DNA from 2 places in the Streptomyces umbrinus genome. Region 2 is predicted to be linked to the other one. Evidence: riboswitches for the same ligand, from Rfam matches in the RefSeq annotation. Region 2 holds a riboswitch; the other holds the start of a gene.
The links. A riboswitch is a leader RNA that binds a small molecule or an ion and turns the genes downstream of it on or off. The one in region 2 is predicted to bind glycine.
Positions count from the first base shown of each region.

Region 1: linked by a shared signal. The riboswitch ahead of gcvP (aminomethyl-transferring glycine dehydrogenase) and the one ahead of gcvT (glycine cleavage system aminomethyltransferase GcvT) in region 2 are both predicted to bind glycine.

Region 1 is NZ_JAUSZI010000002.1:9,658,973-9,665,127, forward strand. Features, by position in the region: gene QF035_RS42650 (bifunctional nuclease family protein) at 1-38, shown strand, start outside; gene QF035_RS42655 (MerR family transcriptional regulator) at 253-885, shown strand; partial or broken gene QF035_RS42660 (DNA polymerase IV) at 1,068-2,619, shown strand; gene QF035_RS42665 (PRC-barrel domain-containing protein) at 2,538-2,912, opposite strand; glycine riboswitch at 3,017-3,112, shown strand; gene gcvP (aminomethyl-transferring glycine dehydrogenase) at 3,298-6,155, shown strand, end outside.
Region 2 is NZ_JAUSZI010000002.1:4,014,054-4,020,208, forward strand. Features, by position in the region: gene QF035_RS17530 (ABC transporter substrate-binding protein) at 1-114, opposite strand, end outside; gene QF035_RS17535 (ABC transporter permease) at 176-1,189, opposite strand; gene QF035_RS17540 (enhanced serine sensitivity protein SseB C-terminal domain-containing protein) at 1,587-2,378, opposite strand; gene QF035_RS17545 (enhanced serine sensitivity protein SseB) at 2,613-3,401, opposite strand; gene QF035_RS17550 (AAA family ATPase) at 3,518-4,204, opposite strand; glycine riboswitch at 4,437-4,544, shown strand; glycine riboswitch at 4,545-4,674, shown strand; gene gcvT (glycine cleavage system aminomethyltransferase GcvT) at 4,708-5,835, shown strand; gene gcvH (glycine cleavage system protein GcvH) at 5,967-6,155, shown strand, end outside.

The DNA.
Region 1 (6,155 bases), 5.6 Mb from region 2:
AGATCTCGCCCGAGGACTTCGGGACCAACAGCCAGTGACCTTCCGGTCCGGGCTCCAGTGACCCTCCGGGACCGCCTGACAACGGGCCGTGCGGCGGTTGTCCCGAGAGCATTCGGCTAGCCTTTCCCCGCGGTGGGACACGGGAAACCACTCCTAGGGTGATTATCACTCGGCGTGCCGAGTGTGGCGGTCGTTGACGCACCCCCGGTGGCTGCCTACCGTCGAGAAGGCAGGTCAAGGACGGAGGTCGGCGTGAGAAGCAGCGGCGACGGTACGGCTGGGGGTGCCCCCGGACCCGGTCTGGGGGAGAGCAGCCCGTACCCGCTTCACAGCAGCGCGGCCGATCACGTACAGCGGCCGACAGCGGTGCCCGAGGACGGCGGGGTGGCGTCCGAGGAGGTCGGTTATCGGGGGCCCACGGCCTGCGCGGCCGCGGGCATCACCTACCGGCAGCTGGACTACTGGGCCAGAACCGGGCTGGTCGAGCCGAGCGTGCGGGCCGCCTACGGGTCGGGGACGCAGCGGCTCTACAGCTTCCGGGACGTCGTCGTCCTGAAGATCGTCAAGCGGTTCCTCGACACCGGTGTCTCGCTGCAGAACATCCGCACCACCGTCCAGCACCTGCGTGAGCGCGGGTTCCGGGACCTGGAGCGGATGACGCTGATGAGCGACGGCGCCACGGTCTACGAGTGCTCCTCGCCCGACGAGGTCCACGCGCTCCTGCAGGGCGGACAGGGCATCTTCGGGATCGCGGTGGGCGTGGTGTGGCGGGATGTCGAGAGCGCCCTCTCACAGCTGCACGGGGAGCGGGTCGACACGGGCGAGACGCTTGTCCGGCCCAATCCGGCGGATGAGCTGGCGCGGCGGCGTAATCGCGCGGTCTGAGTCGGCGGGCGCGGGCTGAGCCTTCCGGCCCGGGACCTGTCCGGGCCGGAAGGCTCTGCCGCCCGTCGCTTGCTGCACGTCGCCTGGCGCCCCGCGTTCGGCGCGCGCGTGGGGTCTCGGCTTTGTGGCGGTCCACAGGTCGTGCCGGGGCATTGTCAGTGGCGTAGGGCAGCATCGGACATGTGAGAACCGCGCCCACGATCCTGCATCTCGACATGGATGCCTTCTACGCCTCGGCGGAGCAGGCGGCCAAGCCGAGCCTGCGCGGCAAAGCGGTCATCGTGGGCGGGCTCGGGCCGCGGGGCGTGGTGGCGACCTGCTCGTACGAGGCACGGGTTTTCGGGGTGCATTCGGCCATGCCCATGGCACAGGCCCGCCGGCTGGCGCCGAACGCCGCGTATCTCGTACCGCGCTTCGGGCTCTATCGAGACATCAGCGAGCAGGTGATGGGCCTGCTGCGGGATCTGTCGCCCCTGGTGGAGCCTCTGAGCCTGGACGAGGCGTTCGTGGACCTGGAGGCCGGGCAGACGGCCTGGGACGCCGAGTCGGCACAGCTGACCGGGGTGAAACTGCGCGGGGACATCAGGGCCGTCACCGGGCTGACCGGGTCCGTGGGGCTCGCAGCCTCCAAGATGCTCGCGAAGATCGCCTCCGAGCAGGCCAAGCCCGACGGGCTGGTGCTGATAGAGCCGGGCACCGAGCGGGAGCTGCTCGCCCCCATGTCCGTGCGGACGCTGCCGGGCGTGGGGCCCGCCACGGGGGACCATCTGCGGCGGGCCGGGATCACCACGGTCGGGGAGATCGCCGAGGCGGGCGAGGACGAGCTCGTACGGCTCCTGGGGAAGGCCCACGGGGTCGCGCTGTACGCCATGGCGCTCGCGCACGACGTGCGGCCCGTGGTGGCCGAGCGGGACACCAAGTCGGTGTCCGTCGAGGACACGTACGACGTGGACATCCACGACCGGGTGCGGGTGCGGATGGAGGTCCAGCGGCTTGCCGACCGGTGTGTGGGGCGGTTGCGGGGCGCGCATCTGTCGGGGCGGACCATCGTGCTGAAGGTACGGCGGTACGACTTCTCGACGCTGACCCGGTCCGAGACGCTCAGGGGGCCCACGGACGACCCCGCCGTGGTGCGGGAGGCCGCGGCGCGGTTGCTGGAGTCCGTGGACACCACGGGCGGCGTACGGCTTCTGGGGGTGGGGGTCTCGGGGCTCGCCGACTACACGCAGGAGGATCTCTTCGCGCAGGCTCGGACGGCTGCCGCTGCCGCTGCTGCTGCCGCAGAGGAGCCGGAGCATGCGGAGAAGGAGGAGGCCGAGGAGGTTGTGGAGGAGCCGGTGGCTCCTGCGGAGCGGCGGTGGCATGCGGGGCACGATGTGCGGCATGCGGAGTTCGGGCATGGGTGGGTGCAGGGGAGTGGGCTGGGGCGGGTGACTGTGCGGTTCGAGACGCCGGATTCCTTGCCTGGGCGGGTGCGGACGTTTCGGAGTGATGATCCTTTGTTGGAGGTTGCGGAGCCGTTGCCGTTGGTGGGGCGGGGGGCCGGCGATTCGGGGGTGGGTGAGGCGGTTGTAGGGGGGTGAGCTGGGTGGGTTTGTGGGTGCGGGTGCGTTGTGGCTTGTCGCGCAGTTCCCCGCGCCCCCAAGGGGGCCCTACTGGGGCTCGTCCTTGCCTGCCAGGTGGCCGAAGTCGTGGTCCGGGAAGGGGGGTGGGGGGGCTACGTCCAGGCCGTAGTGGTGGTAGAGCTGGAGTTCCTGTTCGGGGGAGAGGTGGCGGCCCACTCCGAAGTCGGGGGCGTCCTTGATCAGGGCGCGTTCGAAGGGGACGCGCAGGGCCCCGTCGGCCAGCTCGCTGGGCTCCAGGGGGACGAAGGCGTCTCTGCTGAACAGGCCGGTGCGTATGGCCGCCCACTCCGGTACGCCGGTCGCGTCGTCGAGGTAGACCTCGTCGACCGTGCCGATTTTTGTGCCGTTGCGGTCGAACGCCTTGCGGCCTATCAGGTTGCGCGGATCGATGTCGGTCTGCACGGGCCCTCCAGCTGCTCGCAACTCATCCGTAAGCACTACGAAAGAGCACTTTGAGGAGGGCGGCCACTCGAGGGAACCCCGCTGGTACGCTGGGCAACGGCTGCTGACCCCGTGCGGGAGAGTCCTCCAGGCTTCATCGGAGGCGCCGAAGGAGCAAATCCTCCCCGGAATCTCTCAGGCCCACGTACCGCATGGACGAGGTCACTCTGGAAAGCAGAGCGGTGTTCGAGCTTTTTGACGGGCTCCGCTCTCACCGACGGTGAAAACCGGTGCGCCTTCGCGGGCGGCCCGGTGAAGCTCTCAGGTTGAGATGACAGAGGGGGAGGCCGTCCGGGCACCCATGCAGTGGTGCCCTCGAAGGTCGTCAGACCAGGAGGCCTCCGCAATGACCGCCCATCGTATTCCGCTCTCAGAGCTCGAACAGGGAATCCCCTTCGAGCAGCGCCACATCGGGCCCGACACCGAAGCCCGGGCCAAGATGCTCGCGCACGTGGGGTACGGCTCGCTCGACGAGCTGACGGCCACCGCGGTCCCGGATGTGATCAAGAACGCCGACTCGCTGGAACTGCCGGGCGCCCGCACCGAGGCCGAGGTACTGGCCGAGCTGCGTTCCCTCGCGGACCGCAACCAGGTGCTGGATTCCATGATCGGACTCGGGTACTACGGGACGTTCACGCCGCCTGTCATTCTGCGCAATGTCATGGAAAGCCCTGCTTGGTACACCGCGTATACGCCGTACCAGCCTGAGATCTCGCAGGGGCGGCTGGAAGCGCTGCTGAACTTCCAGACCGTGGTCGCAGAGCTGACCGGTCTGCCGACCTCCGGGGCCTCGCTGCTCGACGAGGGCACGGCGGCCGCCGAGGCCATGGCACTGTCGCGGCGCATGGGCAAGAACAAGAAGGGCCTGTTCCTGGTCGACGCGGACACCATGCCGCAGACCATCGCCGTGATCGAGACCCGCGCCGAGCCGACCGGCGTCGAGGTCGTCGTCGCCGACCTGAGCGACGGCATTCCGGCCGAGTTCGCCGAGCGCGAGATCAACGGCGTGCTCCTCCAGTACCCGGGCGCCTCCGGTGCCGTACGGGACCTCAAGCCCGTCGTCGAGCGGGCGCACGAGCTGGGCGCGGTCGTCACCGTCGCCGCCGATCTGCTCGCCCTGACGCTGCTCACCTCGCCCGGTGAGCTCGGCGCCGACATCGCGGTCGGTACGACCCAGCGCTTCGGTGTGCCGATGGGCTTCGGCGGGCCGCACGCCGGATACATGGCCGTCCGCGAGAAGTTCGCGCGCAGCCTGCCCGGCCGCCTCGTCGGCGTCTCGGTCGACGCGGACGGCAACAAGGCGTACCGGCTCGCCCTGCAGACGCGTGAGCAGCACATCCGCCGCGAGAAGGCGACCAGCAACATCTGTACGGCTCAGGTGCTGCTCGCCGTGATGGCCGGGATGTACGCCGTCTACCACGGGCCCCAGGGCCTGCAGTCCATCGCGCGGCGCACCCACCGGTACGCCACGATCCTCGCCGCGGGTCTGAAGGCCGGCGGGGTCGAGGTCGTCCACGAGGCGTACTTCGACACGCTCACCGTGCGGGTGCCGGGCAAGGCGGCCGAGACGCTCGCGGCCGCGCGCCGGGGCGGGGTCAACCTCCGGCTCGTCGACGCCGACCACCTGTCCCTCGCCTGCGACGAGACCACCACGCGGGCCCAACTGGGCGCTGTCTGGGCCGCGTTCGGTGTCGACGGCGACGTGGCCGTGCTGGACGAGGCGACGGAGGACACGCTGCCGGCCGCGCAGCTGCGCACCGACGAGTACCTCACGCACCCCGTCTTCCACCAGTACCGTTCCGAGACCGCGATGCTGCGCTACCTGCGCCGGCTCGCCGACCGTGACTACGCGCTCGACCGGGGCATGATCCCGCTGGGCTCCTGCACGATGAAGCTCAACGCGACGACCGAGATGGAGCCGGTGACCTGGCCCGAGTTCGGACAGCTGCACCCCTTCGCGCCCGCCGAGCAGGCACAGGGCTATCTCACGCTCATCCGTGAGCTGGAGGAGCGGCTCGCCGAGGTCACGGGCTACGACAAGGTGTCGCTGCAGCCCAACGCCGGTTCGCAGGGCGAGCTGGCAGGTCTGCTGGCCGTACGCGGCTACCACCGGGCCAATGGCGACGAGCAGCGCACCGTCTGCCTCATCCCCTCGTCCGCGCACGGGACGAACGCCGCGAGTGCGGTGATGGCCGGGATGAAGGTCGTCGTCGTGAAGACCGCCGACGACGGCGAGATCGATGTCGAGGACCTGCGGGCCAAGATCGAGCAGCACCGTGACGAGCTGTCGGTGCTGATGATCACGTACCCCTCGACGCACGGGGTGTTCGAGGAGCACGTCGCCGACATCTGTGCCCAGGTGCACGAGGCGGGCGGCCAGGTGTACGTCGACGGCGCCAACCTCAACGCACTGGTGGGGCTTGCCAAGCCGGGGCACTTCGGTGGCGACGTCTCGCACCTCAACCTGCACAAGACGTTCTGCATCCCGCACGGCGGCGGCGGTCCTGGCGTGGGTCCGGTCGGGGTGCGCTCGCACCTGGCGCCGTATCTGCCGAACCACCCGCTGCAGCCCGCCGCGGGCCCGGAGACGGGCGTGGGCCCGATCTCGGCCGCTCCCTGGGGCTCCGCGGGCATCCTGCCCATCTCGTGGGCGTACGTCCGTCTCATGGGCGGTGAGGGGCTCAAGCGGGCCACGCAGGTCGCCGTGCTCAGTGCCAACTACATCGCCAAGCGTCTTGAGCCGCACTACCCGGTGCTCTACACCGGTCCCGGCGGGCTCGTGGCGCACGAGTGCATCATCGATCTGCGGCCGCTGACCAAGGCGACCGGTGTGAGCGTCGACGACGTCGCCAAGCGGCTGATCGACTACGGGTTCCACGCGCCGACGATGTCGTTCCCGGTGGCCGGCACGCTGATGATCGAGCCCACGGAGAGCGAGGACCTGACCGAGATCGACCGGTTCTGCGACGCGATGATCGCCATCCGTGCGGAGATCGAGAAGGTCGGATCGGGCGAGTGGGCGGCGGACGACAACCCGCTGCGGAACGCCCCGCACACGGCGGCCGCGCTCGGCGACGCCTGGGAGCACGCCTACAGCCGTGAGGAAGCCGTCTTCCCGGCCGGTGTCTCGGCCGCGGACAAGTACTGGCCGCCGGTGCGCCGGATCGACCAGGCCTACGGCGACCGGAACCTGGTCTGCTCCTG
Region 2 (6,155 bases):
GCCGTCGTCGTCGTTGCCGCCGCCGCCGCACGCCGCCGTGGACAGCAGCGCAGCGACCACGGCTGCGGCGGCCGCGGCCTGCTTGCGCCGCCCTGTGGTGCGTTGGGTACTCACTCGGATCCTCCGATATGTAGCGGCCCGTCGACAGATGACGGGGCCCTGGGGGTACGGCAGTTCAGCGGGAACCCTTCGGGTCGAGCGCATCGCGTACGCCGTCGCCGAAGAGGTTGAAGGAGAGCACGGTGATGAAGATCGCTACACCCGGGATCACCATGTACATGGGGTCCGAGTCGTAGTAGTCGATCGCGGAGGAGAGCATCTGTCCCCAGGAGGCGGTGGGCGGCTTGACGCCCACACCCAGGAAGCTGAGCGCCGCCTCGGTGAGGATGTTGGTCGGGATCATCATCGTCGTGTACACGATGATGGGCGCGACGAGGTTGGGCAGCAGCTCCTTGAACAGGATGTAGAACCGCCCGGCCCCGAGGCTGCGCGCGGCCTCCACGTACTCGCGCTCACGCAGGGACAGCGTCTGACCGCGCACCACGCGTCCCACATAGGGCCAGCCGAAGAAGCCGATCACCAGGATCATGACGAACAGGCGCACGCCCGTTCCCGTCAGACCCAGCATCTCGTTCGGCATGACCGAGACCAGCGCGATGATGAAGAGGAGCTGCGGGAAGGCCAGCAGGCCGTCCATCACGCGGCTGATGAAGGCGTCGACCCAGCCGCCGAAGTAGCCGGCGAGAACGCCGAGCACGGTGCCGAGCACCACGGCCACCAGGGCCGACAGGAAGCCGACGAGCAGCGAGATGCGGGCGCCGTAGACGATCCGGGCGAAGATGTCGCGGCCGCTGACCGGTTCGACGCCGAGAAGGTGGTCTCCGCTGATTCCACCGAAGGACCCGGTGGGGGTCGAGAAGAGCGGATCGATCAGGTCCTCGTGATGTGACTCGGGGTCCTGCCCGACCAGGTTCGTGATCACGGGAGCGAGCAGCGCGATCGCGATCAGCACGAGGACGATGACGCCGCCCGTCAGGGCGAGCTTGTCCCGCTTCAGGCGCTCCCAGGCGATGCGGCCGAGGGAACGACCCTGTACCGCCTTCGCCTCGGCGGAGCCGGCTACGAGCGCCGCCTCCTCGGCCGCGCTCGGGGCGGCTTCGGCCGTCGGCTCGTGCAATGGTGCCGTCATCGTGGCAGGGACCCCTCTCAACCGGCGGTAGCCGGCCCACACTTGCCGCTGTAGCGGCGTGATCAGTCCGTCGTACACGGGGGATAAACCCCCTGGACCGGGAGTCTTCAACGCCTCGGCGATCTGTTGCCAGACCTGACGGTGAATGGATGCGCAAACGTGATGCTGTCAGGAGGGTTCCGTTATCCGAACGCCGGGTAACGGGGGTCGGACGCGGGAGTTTTGGTACGAAAGGGGCCTCGCAGCCCATTTACCCGCGTAGATCGGGACATTCCACCCAGGGGTGATGCGGGAGAGGGAGCCGATGCTCCACAGGTTGGACTCGACCGGACCCGGATCGTCTCAGGTACTTCGCCCGGGCACTTCGACCCGATCGTCTCAGGTGCTTCGATTCGTCTCAGTAGGTGCCCGGGAATCCGTATCCGCCGGCCGCCGGTGCCTGGGCGGGCGCCGCGTGGGCCTCACGATCGTAGAACGGCCGCGCGTTGATCCGCAGCCACAGGGCCACCGGGTCGTACTCGTCGGACATCGCGACCGTCGACACCGGCAGACCGTCCGGCACCGCGCCGATGGACTGCTGCATCATCGCCCGCACCGAGTCCACCGCGGGCGGGCTGGTGTCGTACACATCGAGCCCGATGGCGAGGTACGGCGCCCCGAGCGCGGGCTGCACCCAGGCGCGGCGGAGCGATCTGACGGCGGTGGTCCGGTGCGCGTTCTGCGTGAGCAGGGCGTAGAACTGCGGGATCTCGATGCCCGGTTCGGACAGCCGCAGCGGGCCCGCGGGCTGCCGCTCCAGGCCGGTCGCGATACGGCGCAGATCCAGCCAGGGGATGCCGACGCCGCCGCCCGGCGCGTGCGGGTTCAGCCACAGGCCATAGTGGTCGGGGTAGAGGGTGCGGGCCACGTCGAGCCCGTCGACCACCTCGTACGAACGGTTCCAGCCGCTCGCCGAGAGCTCCTGGGCGGAGGTCACACAGGGCGCGTAGCCGAAGCCGTCGACCTCCATGTTCCCGTACTGGGCGTCGGGCGAGCCCGACTGGCCGTGCCAGAGCAGCATCCATACCTGGCCGGACGACGGGGTCGCGAGGGCGCGCAGCAGCGCCTCGTAGGCGTCGTAACGCCCGGGCGTCACTTGGCGCAGCATGTGCTCGACCTGCCCGGCCGCAGCCGTGCCCGACGCGCTCACCTTCTACCGCCCCTTCGTGACATCCCTGACATACAGGTCCATTCGACGGGGCGCCGTGCTCGCTTGAGCATGGCATCACCCCGACCGAGCCATGAAACCAGCTTAAGTGGCGATCCCGACAGCACCGTTGCGCTCCGCTGGGTTTGGTGTTGAGAGCTCGGGACTTTCCGTTTTCTGCTGCCTGCGGGTCGGGGGTGGCTGAGCGCGCCGTTCCCCGCGCCCCTTCGGGGCGCCTCAGTGAGCCCGGGTGTAGAAGGGCCGTACCTGGGACCGCAGCCAGTCGCCCACCGGGTCCTGGGCCACGTCCAGGAAGACGAGGTTCACCGGGTGGGGCACGGGGACCTGGCCGAGGGCGCGGCCCACGGCGTCCAGGGGGAGGGTGCGGGCGTCGTCGTGCCAGTGGGCCAGCTCGACGCCGACGAACATCACGGGGTCGGCGCCCTCGATGCTCGCCAGACAGCGGCGGGCGCTCAGGACGACGCCGGTCGCGGCGAACTCGGCGGAGGCGGCGGCCAGGAAGTCCACCGGGTCGTGCTGCCAGTCCGGCTGGAACAGCCGCACCCGGCCGCCGCTCGCCTGCCCGTCCAGCTCCGTACGCCCGGCCCGGCACAGCTCGGCCACGGCGAGCGGCGGCAGCGGCACCCCGACCGTGCCGTCCGGGTTCACCACGATGCCCACCTGGGGCGGCAGACCGCGCGCGAACTCGACGGCGGGCGCCACCGTGTACGACATGTGGTCGCCGACGACCTGGCGGAACTGCTGCTCCGAGCTGAAGACCGGCACGTACGCCTGTCCGCCGAACTCCATCGTGGGCAGGTCGAGCGGGCCGCTGTGCGGGCCGCCGCCCTCGGGCAGCGGCACCCAGAGGAAGCTGCGGCCCATGACCTCCACGATCCGGGCGCCCGCCGAAGGCGAGGCCGCGCCGAGGGAGGCGGCCAGTACCGCCTCCAACTCGTTGCCGGGCCAGCCGACATGGGGGTGTGGGTGCGCTTGCACCGGAATGTCCTGTGCCGGGAAGTCCATCTCTCTACCGCCTGCTCGAACCGCCGTCTGCGGCTGTCGAGATTACGCGTACGCGCCCTCCCCCGCCGCAGTCCGTCCGGCTCACCGGGACCTCGGTCCGTCCGGTCACCGGGACCTCAGTCGCCGAAGTCGACCCGCCGCAGCACGTCCGCCGCCGCCCGGTCGATGAGCACCGCCGAACCGCAGCCCTCCGGCAGGTCGCCCTTCTCAACGGAACGCAGCAGCCGGCCGAACGCGCCGCGGTGACGCGCGAACGCGTACCGCGAGACTCCGCGGCCGCGCTCGCGCTGGCCGTCCAGGGCCGTACCGGGGTCCACGTCGAGCAGCAGCAGGTGCAGGGCGCCGCCGCGCCGCCGGGCGTCCCGGGCCAGCCAGCTGCGCACCCAGGCCTGCGTCCCGCAGTCGTGCACCACGACCCCCTCGCCGGACCGCAGGGCCCGGCGCAGGCCCGCGTAGTGCGCGGCGCGGACCAGGGGCCGGTAGACCGCGTACGGCAGGAAGCGGGCCAGCCTGCCGTCCCAGCGGTCGCGGGTGTCCTGGGAGTCGATGCGGCGGCCCGCCACCGCCCGGCGCATCAGGGTCGACTTGCCGCTGCCGGGCAGGCCCGTGACCACCACCAGGTCGGACGTGCCGAAGCGCAGGCCGTGCGGGCTGTGTCCCGCGCGCTCCCGCAGATCGCGGACGACGGGCGCCGGAAGCGGGCCGCACGCCTCCCCGGCCGGGGCAGTGGGCTGCTTGGGCAGCGCGATGGCCGCGCTCGTGGCGTACGCCGTGGTCCTGTTCACCCTGATCGTCCTCCCCATGGGGTCGGGAGACCCATCCCCGTCGAGTGTAAAGAGAAGGTAATGCGCTGGTCCCCTCATTTCTGTTCCCGTCCTGCCACAGCCCCGTCACAGATCACTGTGGATGCCTGTGGACCCTGTGCGGACGCCGTGCGGGCCGGCCGCGACGCTGCACCGCCCCCTCGCGAAGAGTCCCCTGCCGCGCCGCTCCGATGCGTGCAATGATGTGCCCGCCAACTGCATACCGGCCGCTTGAATCCGCGCGGGAGAGTTCCGGACACGTTTTTGCGTACGTGGTCCGGGCGCCGAAGGAGCAAGTCCCTCCCTTGAATCTCTCAGGCCCCGTTACCGCGCGGGCGAGGCACATCTGAAAAGCGGGCCTTCTCCCTGTCACCGGGGCGTCGGCTCCACCCAAGGTGCAAGTCAGTGACCGTCCCGTACGACCGGGGGTCACGGCGAACCTCTCAGGTTCCGATGACAGATGGGGAGGAACGACCTCGCCGTCATGCCTTGGGAGCCCCACCGTGAGCAGTAACGCCCCCGTTGAACCGCGCCATACAGCGCTCGACGCCCTCCATCGTTCGCTCGGCGCGACGATGACCGATTTCGCCGGCTGGGACATGCCCCTGCGCTACGGCTCCGAGCGCGACGAGCACCTCGCCGTACGGACGAAGGCCGGTCTCTTCGACCTCTCCCACATGGGGGAGATCACCGTGACGGGGCCGCAGGCGGCCGCGCTGCTCGACTTCGCGCTGGTCGGCAACATCGGGGGCGTGAAGCCCGGCCGGGCCCGCTACACCATGATCTGCCGGGCCGACGGCGGCATCCTCGACGACCTGATCGTGTACCGGCTCGCGGAGACCACGTACATGGTCGTCGCCAACGCCTCCAACGCCCGGACCGTCCTGGACGCGCTCGTGGAGCGGGCCGGGGGCTTCGACGCCGAGGTCCGCGACGACCGTGACGCGTACGCCCTGCTCGCGATCCAGGGACCCGAGTCCCCCGGCATCCTCAAGTCCCTCACCGACGCCGACCTGGACGGCCTGAAGTACTACGCCGGCCTGCCCGGTACGGTCGCCGGCGTCCCGGCGCTGATCGCGCGCACCGGCTACACCGGCGAGGACGGCTTCGAGCTGTTCGTGGCCCCGGCCGACGCCGAGAAGCTGTGGCAGGCGCTGACCGACGCGGGCACCCCCGTCGGGCTCGTCCCCTGCGGCCTCTCCTGCCGGGACACCCTGCGCCTGGAGGCGGGCATGCCGCTGTACGGGCACGAGCTGAGCACCGCGCTCACCCCCTTCGACGCGGGGCTCGGCCGGGTCGTGAAGTTCGAGAAGGAGGGCGACTTCGTGGGGCGCGAGGCGCTGACCGAGGCCGCCGCCCGGGCCGAGTCGCAGCCCCCGCGCGTCCTCGTCGGCCTGATCGCCGAGGGCCGCCGTGTGCCGCGCGCCGGATACCCGGTCGTCGCCGACGGCAAGGTCGTCGGCGAGGTCACCTCCGGCGCCCCCTCGCCCACCCTGGGAAAGCCGATCGCGATGGCATACGTCGACGCCGCGCACTCCGCACCCGGCACGCCCGGTGTCGGCGTGGACATCCGGGGCAGCCACGAGCCGTACGAGGTCGTGGCGCTGCCCTTCTACAAGCGCCAGAAGTAGATCCTGGTCCAGCGAGCGCCGGACAGTGAACCCTGGTCCGCGAGCGTCATGAAGTGACCCGGAGCACATCCGCCCAGGTCACCCCAGTCCCCCTGCATCAGCACTCCCCCGCGTACAGGAGAATTCAGGCCATGAGCAACCCCCAGCAGCTGCGCTACAGCAAGGAGCACGAGTGGCTGTCGGGCGCCGAGGACGGCGTCTCGACGGTCGGCATCACGGAGCACGCGGCCAACGCGCTCGGCGATGTCGTGTACGTCCAGCTCCCGGAGGTCGGTGACACGGTGACCGCGGGCGAGACCTGCGGCGAGCTGGAGTCGACC